3 regions of the Shewanella sp. BJSY2023SW007 genome follow, and region 1 is predicted to be linked to each of the others. Evidence: predicted binding sites of a transcription regulator. Region 1 holds the regulator's gene; each other region holds the start of a gene.
The links. The regulator LexA, encoded in region 1, represses DNA repair genes until DNA is damaged. The targets are predictions, from matches to a motif close to TACTGTATNNNNATACAGTA.
Positions count from the first base shown of each region.

Region 2: the regulator LexA is predicted to act here: its motif matches at 1,158-1,177, upstream of ACMHXE_RS08215 (ImuA family protein).
Region 3: the regulator LexA is predicted to act here: its motif matches at 1,627-1,646, upstream of recA (recombinase RecA).

Region 1 is NZ_JBKORL010000078.1:96,751-100,034, forward strand. Features, by position in the region: gene plsB (glycerol-3-phosphate 1-O-acyltransferase PlsB) at 1-1,266, opposite strand, end outside; gene lexA (transcriptional repressor LexA) at 1,531-2,151, shown strand; gene ACMHXE_RS13310 (cell division inhibitor SulA) at 2,148-2,639, shown strand; partial or broken gene coxB (cytochrome c oxidase subunit II) at 3,111-3,284, shown strand, end outside.
Region 2 is NZ_JBKORL010000050.1:37,159-40,442, reverse strand. Features, by position in the region: gene ACMHXE_RS08220 (Y-family DNA polymerase) at 1-31, opposite strand, end outside; gene ACMHXE_RS08215 (ImuA family protein) at 33-1,145, opposite strand; gene ACMHXE_RS08210 (ATP-binding protein) at 1,298-2,725, shown strand; gene def (peptide deformylase) at 2,722-3,216, opposite strand.
Region 3 is NZ_JBKORL010000083.1:4,898-8,181, reverse strand. Features, by position in the region: gene mutS (DNA mismatch repair protein MutS) at 1-1,429, opposite strand, end outside; gene recA (recombinase RecA) at 1,747-2,811, shown strand; gene ACMHXE_RS13915 (regulatory protein RecX) at 2,823-3,254, shown strand.

The DNA.
Region 1 (3,284 bases):
CAAAGTCACCGGCCGCTCAATACCCCGCAACACAGAGTTGACTGTCATCGCCAGCATCCCTGTCTTTGGCGACAGCAGCCGCCCGGTACGGGAGCGACCACCTTCGGTGAAGTACTCGACCGAATAGCCTTTGGCAAACAACTGATCCAGATACTCACGGAACACTGCGGTATAGAGTTTATTCCCGTTGAAACTTCGGCGGATAAAGAAAGCACCACCACGACGGAATATAGGTCCGGCAGGCCAGAAGTTCAGGTTGATACCGGCGGCTATGTGGGGCGGAACCATACCCTGAAAATAGAGAATATAGGAGAGCAGCAGGTAATCCATATGACTGCGGTGGCAAGGTACATAAACTATCTCATGACCATCATGGTGCAACTGGCGTATCTGCTCGGCACCCTTAATGTTGATCCCCTTGTAGAGCTTGTTCCATAACCAAGTGAGGATCCGCTGGGCAATACGCACCAGGCTGTCTGAATAGTGGGCTGCAATCTCATCGAGATATTCCTCCGCCATCTCCCTGGCCCTGGCCTCAGGGATCTTCTTGGCTGCAGCCTCCTCCTTAATTGCCTTCTTAAGCGTTTCCGAACGTAACAATTCATTGAACAACGCCTGACGATTAGGCAGTAATGGCCCTGTCATCACCTTGCGTTGCCGGCGAAAATGCACCCTGGCCACCCGAGACAACTTATGGGCAATAGCCTTGTCGGTTCCATGTTCATCGGCCATCAGCCGCAGCGATACCGCATTGGAAAACTGCACAAAGTTGTCACGTCCCAGGAACAGGATCATCAGAAACTTGCGCAGCCAAGTGGGATTTTCCCGCTCAAATACGGCGGCGCGCATGCTGTCATCTTCCTTGCCCGGAGTGCGGCCCCAATAGAGGCTCACGGGCACCAATTGAATATCCAATTCAGGATTGACCTGATGCAGGTTCAACAGCGAAGTGAAACAGCTGAGAAAAGGTTTATTGCTCTTACGCTTACCGAACAGGGGCTTGGCACCTTCCAGGCAGACGACTCTGGGGACGGTAATATCATCAACCTTGAGCGTCTCATAAGGGCAAGGCAAACCAAACTTACGGGTAACTTCCGCCAACGCCGCGATATCACTGACAGACTCCGTCTTCATCACGTAGGCCATCGGCTTGGCGAGATCCAGGTTCAAATCTGCGAAAGGATCCTGAGGCACCACAGTGGTATGCACCAGCTTGCTTTGGAGCCAGCGAAGGGATTTAAACCAGAATGAATCTTGTTTGGACATGTTTTTCAGTGTCTGAGCCACAATCAATAGCCCAATAGAATACCAGAACTTCCTGAACCTTAGCTAGGGAAGGTGCGAACCGGCCCCGACGACTCCTCTGGCAAATGCCTTGAACTCCCCATTGATGCGTAAGCCAGGCCGTCCAAATCTGCCACAGGTTGAAACATTTACCCTTCCCCTAAACGTTTCAATTTTGGTTAATACTTGCACTGATCAAAATACTGTATATACTAACAGGTACTGTATGAAAAAACAGGAATCATCATGAGACCACTGACACCGCGCCAGGCACAGATTCTGGAACTGATTAAACGCAATATAGCCGACACCGGCATGCCACCAACCCGGGCCGAAATTGCTACCCGGTTAGGCTTTAAGAGTGCCAATGCCGCCGAGGAACACCTCAAGGCGCTGGCCAAGAAAGGCTGTATTGAGATCATACCAGGCACCTCTCGCGGCATTCGTCTACCTCATGATGAACAAGCCGAGTCAGAAACCGGCCTCCCGCTAATAGGTCAGGTCGCCGCCGGTGAACCTATACTGGCACAGGAGCATGTGGAACAGTATTACCAGGTCGACCCTAGTATGTTCCATCCCAGTGCCGACTTCCTGCTGCGGGTGCGCGGCGACAGCATGAAGAATATAGGCATTCTCGAAGGTGATCTCCTGGCGGTTCACAAGGTACAGGAAGCCCGTAACGGTCAAGTCGTGGTGGCCAGGGTTGAAGATGATGTAACGGTAAAACGTTTTGAAAAGAAAGGTAATGTGGTTTATCTACATGCCGAGAACGAGGCTTACTCCCCAATCAAAGTCGACCTGACTTTTCAGCCGTTGACCATTGAAGGACTGGCGGTAGGGATAATACGCAATGGAGACTGGCTATGAGTATAATGACAGGCAACGCCCCAAGACACCCAGGCCTGTGGACAGACACCAGTATTGCCGGCAATCAGCCTTGGCAACATACAGGTATCTCCAGCTTGGCCAGCCATAGCCAGGGACGTCAGGAGTTATTGCGCCTCTGCCCTCAATTGGCGCAACTGAGCCAACAGGGGCGCTGGATTGTCTTGATTAACGCCCCGGCCAGCATAGGTTACAAGGAAACCTTAGCAAGGGCCGGTGTCAGAATGGATAGAGTGCTCTTGGTGCGCACCAAGGATGAAGTTGAAGCCTTGTGGGCAACAGAAAGAGCCCTGACCAACGGCACCTCCAGTGCAGTGATCAGTTGGATAGACAGCCTGGATGCCCGTGATAACCGCCGATTGCAGCTGGTCGCCCGTAACGCCAGAGCCATGGGCGTAGTGCTGGAAACAGGACGGCAGGCGAAAGAGATAGATAACCGCCTCAACGAACTTACCCGCTCCATCCATTGATGGTGTGTTTAAAAGGCCATTCTAGAATGGCCTTTATTCTGCGCCTTTTTGGTGCAATACCTTTCCTTAGTAAATCGACGCAAACCCGCGCTGGTCAGCCTCTCACGCAGAATTCACCTCTGGATTAACAGGCGCTTTTTTTTCATATAGTTAGAAAACATCGTGATCTTGATCAATATTTAATCTACAAGTAATGTAGGAACAACGATTGTGTTATCTCCATGCAATTCGTCGTAGGTTGACCGTCCCATTTCGATTCATAGCGAGTGGTGCCGTCGCCGGAAATGCTGAGTATATTCAGCGGTAAGTGCAACAGTGGTTACCACCTGTATACCTAGAGCTAAGTGAAACCGCCGCCGCACTTTGAAGTCATCGTTGCTTTTTTGGGAACTGAAGAGTTTGCATAGAGCAAAGACTTACTGTGTGACTCTTCTTTGTAGTTGCGAATGCAATTGACAGAGGAGATGTCTTGTGAAGCAATGGCTGTGTGTTTTGCTGACCTTGTTGTGCGTCAGCTTGTTGTCTCCAGGTGCTCAGGCAGATATGCCCTTGAATATGACTCAAGGGGTAACTGAGATCAGTGGCAAGGTGTATCACCTGCACATGATCATTCTATATATTTGCTGCGCCATAGGTTTGGTCGTA
Region 2 (3,284 bases), on a different contig from region 1:
GAAACCAGACTCCCATCCATACCTGGGTCATCTCAGATAGCCTCTTGACTCTGAGCAGTATGGCTTTGAGTGGCTTGGCTTTGAGTAGTTTGAGAATTGGCCGTTTGCGGATTAGCGCTTGGGGAAAGCCCCGCGGGCTTGTTTGACACTTGCCGTGCCGTCCAGGGATTAGGCGCGCATTCATTGGAGGCAGCAATCCTTGACTGCGCCATCCCCCAAGGACCGTGAAGCACAGTGCCATGAAAACCAGAGTCGTGAAGCACAGTGCCATTAACCTTGTTGCCGGAATGGTTTGAATGATTTGAGCAAGTCGAGTTACTGAAGCTATGATTGGGAGCCGCCTTGCCGCTTCTCAGGGTTACCACGCCCGGCTCGACATGGGGCAGTTCAAGCGCCAGTGCCGGCAAGCCACGCAGATGCAATTCAGGGACGGGCCAACCCCCACGACGCTTTAAAATTTGCAGCTTGGCGGTATTAACGCCCGCCGCGCTGATAGCCAGCTTTAGGGTGACAGGATGATTGCTGTCGGCCTGAGCCATAGGCAACTGGCAAATTCCCAGAGCTTTGCCCTGCTCTGCGGCAAGTTGCAACCTTCTGGCCTCACTCAGTGTCAGCTTGTCCAGCCAAGCCAGCACCAGGGGACAGGCGCCGCTGCTCAGCCCTTGCTCCATGGCCCAGAGCACCTCTTTACGCTGGGTTAATTCCAGCCACAAAATACGCTCGGCGGCAATACCGTGCTGGGCAAAACTCTGTGCCAGCGGCTGCAGTGGCGGCGCTATCAGCATTATCATGGCATCTTTGGACTCATCCCCTCTGGACTGATTTCTTTTGGACTGACTTCTTTCCGAATGATTTATTTCCGAATGAGAGCCACACTGAGCCGGCAGTAAATAACGCATCAAAGGCAGCAACAGGCTGAGTTCCCCGTGCCCAGGAGACTGACTGAAAAGCTCACAAATGCCCTGCCTTGGCCACCCGGCATCACTGAGCTGCGCATCCAATGTTTCAAAACCACTGGGATACCCCAATATTTTGCCCTGACTGCCCGGCCCCAACCAGAGATCCCGACGCTCCAGCAGACCGTTCAAGGCCTGAGATTTGGCTGGATCAGATTTTACAGAGTGAGTTTTGGCTGAAAGAGACATGAAAAACACCGATACTGTATTTTTATACAGTATAACTAACTTTAGCCAACTGACAAGTCGTGCTGGCGCCAAAGCCTTAACCCGAGATAGAATAAATGAGAATGATTATCGAAACATATTCTCGACTTCAGCGAATAATTCAGGAGCTTGCCTTGCTGCCCTTTTCCGGCCTGTTTTCCCAACTCCAATGGCGACTGTTTGGCTATTTTGGTGTGTCATTACTGCTTATCCTGCTGCTCGCCAGTGGTATTGAAGCCATGTTGCTAAACCGCTTGTTACTGCTGCCCCAGCAGACCCAAAGCCAGTTACAGCAACTGGCCGATGAGGCCAACGACTATATCCTCAGGGGCGATCTAGCCGGACTGGCGGATTGGGAGGGGCGTCAGGCATTTGTACTCTATGTACTGGATAGCAAGCAGCAGGCGGTGAGTCAGCGGGAAATGCACCCGCACTTTGTTTACAAACTCAATTTCCTCAGGCAGTTGCAGCAACCTATGGGGGACAGGGTGCAAAAACCTTTGATAGGCCTGCCACTACGCAATAGCCTGGATCCGGACAATCCCCTGCTCTTGGTGGTGCAACTCAACGCTTCTTTACATCCGGCGCAGCAACTGGATAAAAGCCTCTGGCTTATCCGTATCCTGGTAGGACTACTGGTGCTCTTATTGTTCAGTCGTCTGCTGAGCCGCTATCTGATCCAGCCGCTGAGTTTACTGCGCAGCGCCACCCGTCAGCTGGCACAGGGCCAACTCGATACCCGGATTGCCGGCCATTTTTCACTAAAGCAGCCGGAATTTTTCCAGTTGGCGACCGACTTTGACCATATGGCCGAGCAGCTGCAAAAGAGCATTCAGACCCAGCAGCGGTTACTGAGGGATGTCTCCCACGAACTGCGCACTCCCCTTGCCCGGCAGGAGCTGGCCTTACACCTGCTGGAAAATCGCTTGGGGGAGGAACATCAACAACCGCTTGCCAGGCTAAGACGCCAGGGCGAAGAGATGGCGCAATTGATCAACACTATTTTAGACTTCAGCCGCCTGAGCAACGGCTTCATTAAGCTGACGGCAGCGCCTTTTACCCTGACAGAATTACGCCGCTCACTGCTGCAGGATCTGGAGTTTGAGTCTGGCCCCAAGCAAAGCATAGTCTGGGCACAGGCCCCCATTGATGAGCAAACTTTGCATACCGATATGGCCTACTTGAAGCGGGCGCTGGAAAATGTCTGCCGCAATGCCCTCAAATATGCCGGTGAAACCTGCCGGGTGGAAATCCAGGTATCTCAGTTGGGTGACGACAAATTGGGTGATAGCAGACTGCAGCTGAGTGTCAGCGATGATGGACCCGGGATCCCCAAGGAGCAACTGGAAGCCTTGTTCAACCCTTTCACCCGTTTGGATGAAGCGCGTCACAGCTCTCAGGGAGGTTATGGGCTGGGATTGGCGATTGTGCGCCAGTGTATGCAGCTCCTGGGCGGCTCGGCCCAAGCGGTTAACCGGCCTCAGGGCGGTTTGAGCATATTGCTTGAGCTGCCGCTGCAACTGCCAAACTGCAGCGAAGCCCAACTTAAGTCTATCGCTTAGGCGGTATACTTACGCACCTTCTTCAGTGCCATCTCCTGCTTAAGGCGGGAGAGATGCTCGATAAATACCTTGCCGTGCAGATGATCGATTTCATGTTGCAGCACTATGGCCAGGAAATCATCACTGTGGATCGTCTGGGCTTGGCCCTGGCGATCCAGATAGCTGACAGTGACCGACTCGAAGCGTTTTACCTTGGAGCGATAACCGGGAATGGACAAACAGCCCTCTTCACCGATAAATTCGCCGCTGGACTCAGTGATCTGCGGATTGATCAGCACCAGAGGTTGATTGCGCTCTTCTGAGATATCAATGACGACTATCGCGTGTTCACTACCCACCTGGGTCGCGGCCAAGCCGATACCATCGTCTGTGTGATACATGGTTTGCAACAGATCATCGATGAAAGGCTGCACGGCTTCTATTTCGGTAACAGGCTTGGCTTTACGCTTGAGCCTGGGATCGGGAACCGTCAAAATATCCATAATTGCCATAGGGTTATATTCTCAATTTACTCGACTTGGCGTTCAATGGGCGCCATTATGGCGAAAAAGCATCAAAA
Region 3 (3,284 bases), on a different contig from region 1:
CAATATAGTAGCCGTGTACCCGGTTGAAACCGACTTTCAGGGTGGCTATTCCCGTTTGTTCTTTTTCCCTGACTTCCAACTGTTGCAGATAGTCACTGGCGCCTTCACTGAGGCGGCGCCATTCATCCAGTTCGGCATGATAACCATCGCGGATCACGCCGCCATCACGAATGAGTACCGGCGGGTTGTCGACAATCGCCCGCTCCAGCAGCGCGAGCTCTTCAGGGAATTCACTGAGCTGGCGTTTCAAACGGCCAAGCTCGGGGCTTTGGGTGTTTGCCAATAGTTGCTGTAGTTGCGGCAACAGCGCCAGCGCTTGTCGCAGACGGGCAAAGTCTCTAGGGCGGGCGCTTCTCAGGGCCAGGCGCGCCATGATCCGCTCCACATCACCAAGCGCCTTGAGGTCGTCATGTAACGGTTCGAACAGGCCGCTGGCAATCAACTCTGCCACCGCGGTTTGCCGCAGGCCTATCTGTTGATGATCCCTGAGTGGCTGATGGATCCAGCGCTGTAACATCCTGCTGCCCATGGGGGTAGCGGTTGCGTCCAGCACAGAAGCCAGAGTATTGTCCCGGCCACCGGCAAGATTCACTGTCAGTTCCAGATTCCGCCGGGTGGCGGCATCCAACACTATGCTGTCGCTCTGATTAAAGCGGGTAATGGCATTGATATGGGGCAGGGCGGTGCGCTGGGTATCTTTGACATACTGCATCAGGCAGCCGGCGGCCTGCAGTGACAGCCTGGCGTCTGTTATGCCAAAACCACGCAGATCTTTGGTGCCGAATTGATCCAGCAACAATCGCATGCTGGTATCCAAGTCAAACTCCCACTCGGGACGACGGCGTTTGCCCTTGATGCCGGCAATCAGGCTTTGTTGGGAAAAGTCTTCGCTGTAGAGCAGCTCGGCCGGTTTGGTGCGTTGCAGCTCTGCCTCCAATGATTCAAGGGTGGCCAGCTCGGCAATCACAAAACGGCCGGAGGCAACATCCAAGGTGGCGTAGCCAAAACCGTTCTTGCCTTCGTAGACGGCGGCCAGCAAGTTATCCTGACGTTCTTGCAGCAGCGCTTCATCGGTGAGGGTTCCGGGAGTCACTATGCGCACCACTTTGCGCTCGACCGGCCCTTTGGACGTGGCCGGGTCACCAATCTGCTCACAGATGGCAACCGACTCACCGAGCTGCACCAGCTTGGCGAGATAACCTTCCACCGCATGATAGGGAATACCCGCCATAGGAATAGGATCGCCGCCACTCTTGCCCCTGGCCGTCAGTGAAATACCCAAGAGCTCGGAGGCCTTTTTGGCATCATCGTAAAACAGCTCGTAAAAGTCCCCCATGCGATAAAACAGCAGCATTTCGGCATGCTGCGCCTTCATCGATAGATACTGGCGCATCATAGGGGTGTGTTTTTCCAAATCCGGGTTATCCATAGGCGTAATCACTGCATTCATGGGAGCTTTCAGATATTTCCTTGACTGTGTTTCCAAGAGCGGTTGCCCTTTTTCAATGGCGCCAATAGTATCAGTTATTCATCACTGAGCCAGTCGTGGGCGGGGAAATTTTACGCCTTCGGTTACAAGTGATTGATCAGCAAGCGGCCTTTAAATAAATTATCGCCAGCACTTGATACTGTATGATTGTACAGTATACTAGGTGGCAGATTGGTATTTAGCCCAAAGCTCTGGATAAAGGGGCGGCAACATAGATTTCAGGCGAAGCATTGCGTCGCAATTAAGAGGGAACAGGAATGAAAATAGATCCAAACAAAGAGAAGGCGTTGAACGCAGTTCTGGGACAGATAGAGAAGCAGTTCGGTAAAGGTTCTATCATGAAACTGGGTGAAGACAGAACCATGGATGTCGAAACCATCTCTACCGGTTCGCTTTCTCTGGATGTGGCTTTGGGGGCCGGTGGTCTGCCAATGGGTCGTATCGTTGAGATCTATGGTCCTGAATCTTCTGGTAAAACAACTCTGACACTGGAAGTGATTGCCGCGGCGCAGCGTGAAGGCAAAGTCTGTGCCTTTATCGATGCCGAACACGCGCTGGATCCTATCTATGCCAAGAAACTGGGTGTGGATATCGATAATCTCCTGTGTTCTCAGCCAGATACGGGTGAACAGGCGCTGGAGATCTGTGATGCGCTGACTCGCAGTGGCGCCGTCGATGTCATCATTGTTGACTCAGTGGCGGCGCTGACGCCCAAGGCTGAAATCGAAGGTGAAATCGGTGATTCCCACATGGGTCTGGCGGCTCGTATGATGAGCCAGGCAATGCGTAAGCTTGCCGGTAACCTCAAGCAGTCCAACACTTTGCTTATCTTCATCAACCAGATCCGGATGAAGATTGGGGTCATGTTCGGTAACCCTGAAACCACCACTGGTGGTAACGCCCTTAAGTTCTACGCCTCAGTTCGTCTCGATATCCGCCGTACAGGCGCTATCAAAGAGGGTGATGAGGTTGTTGGTAACGAAACCCGGGTTAAAGTGGTTAAGAATAAGATTGCCGCCCCCTTCAAACAAGCCGATTTCCAAATTCTCTATGGTCAGGGTATCAACCGTACCGGTGAGCTGGTTGATTTAGGCGTAGCCCACAAACTGGTGGAAAAATCCGGTGCCTGGTACAGCTACAAGGGTGACAAGATAGGTCAAGGCCGCGCTAATGCAGGTAAGTACCTCAAGGAACACCCTGAAGTGGCAGCCGAAATCGAAGCGGCACTGCGTGCCAAACTGCTCAGTAAAGCAGAAGCGGCTCCTGCCAGCGCCGAGACAGGTGAAGGCAATATCGACTTGGAAACCGGAGAAGTCTTCTGAGCCAGTCGGTAATGGATGTTGCGGTCGCGCTGTTGGCGCGCCGCGACTATGGCCGCGAGCAACTCAAGAGCCGCTTACTGGGCAAGGGCTTTGAGTCGAGCGAAGTTGAACAGACTTTGGATAGTCTGGAAGCCAAAGGTTTTATCGATGATCAGCGTTTCGCTGCAGCCTTGCTGCGCAGCCATATTGCCAAGGCCCACGGACCGGGAAAAGTACGTCAGGCACTGATGCAAAAGGGCTTAAATAAACAATGTATCGAACAAGTCTTGGATGCCAGTGATTGTGACTGGTTTGCCTTGGCCCGCACGCGCGCGCTGAAGAAATTCGGCGATAGTCCCGCAGATGATATGAAAGAAAAAGCTCGCCGAATTCGTCACTTGATGGGGCAGGGCTTTAGTTATGATCAAGTGGCATACGCCCTTGAATATGACCCTTATGACTGATTTTTCTCTATCACTAAAGCTCCTTTCATA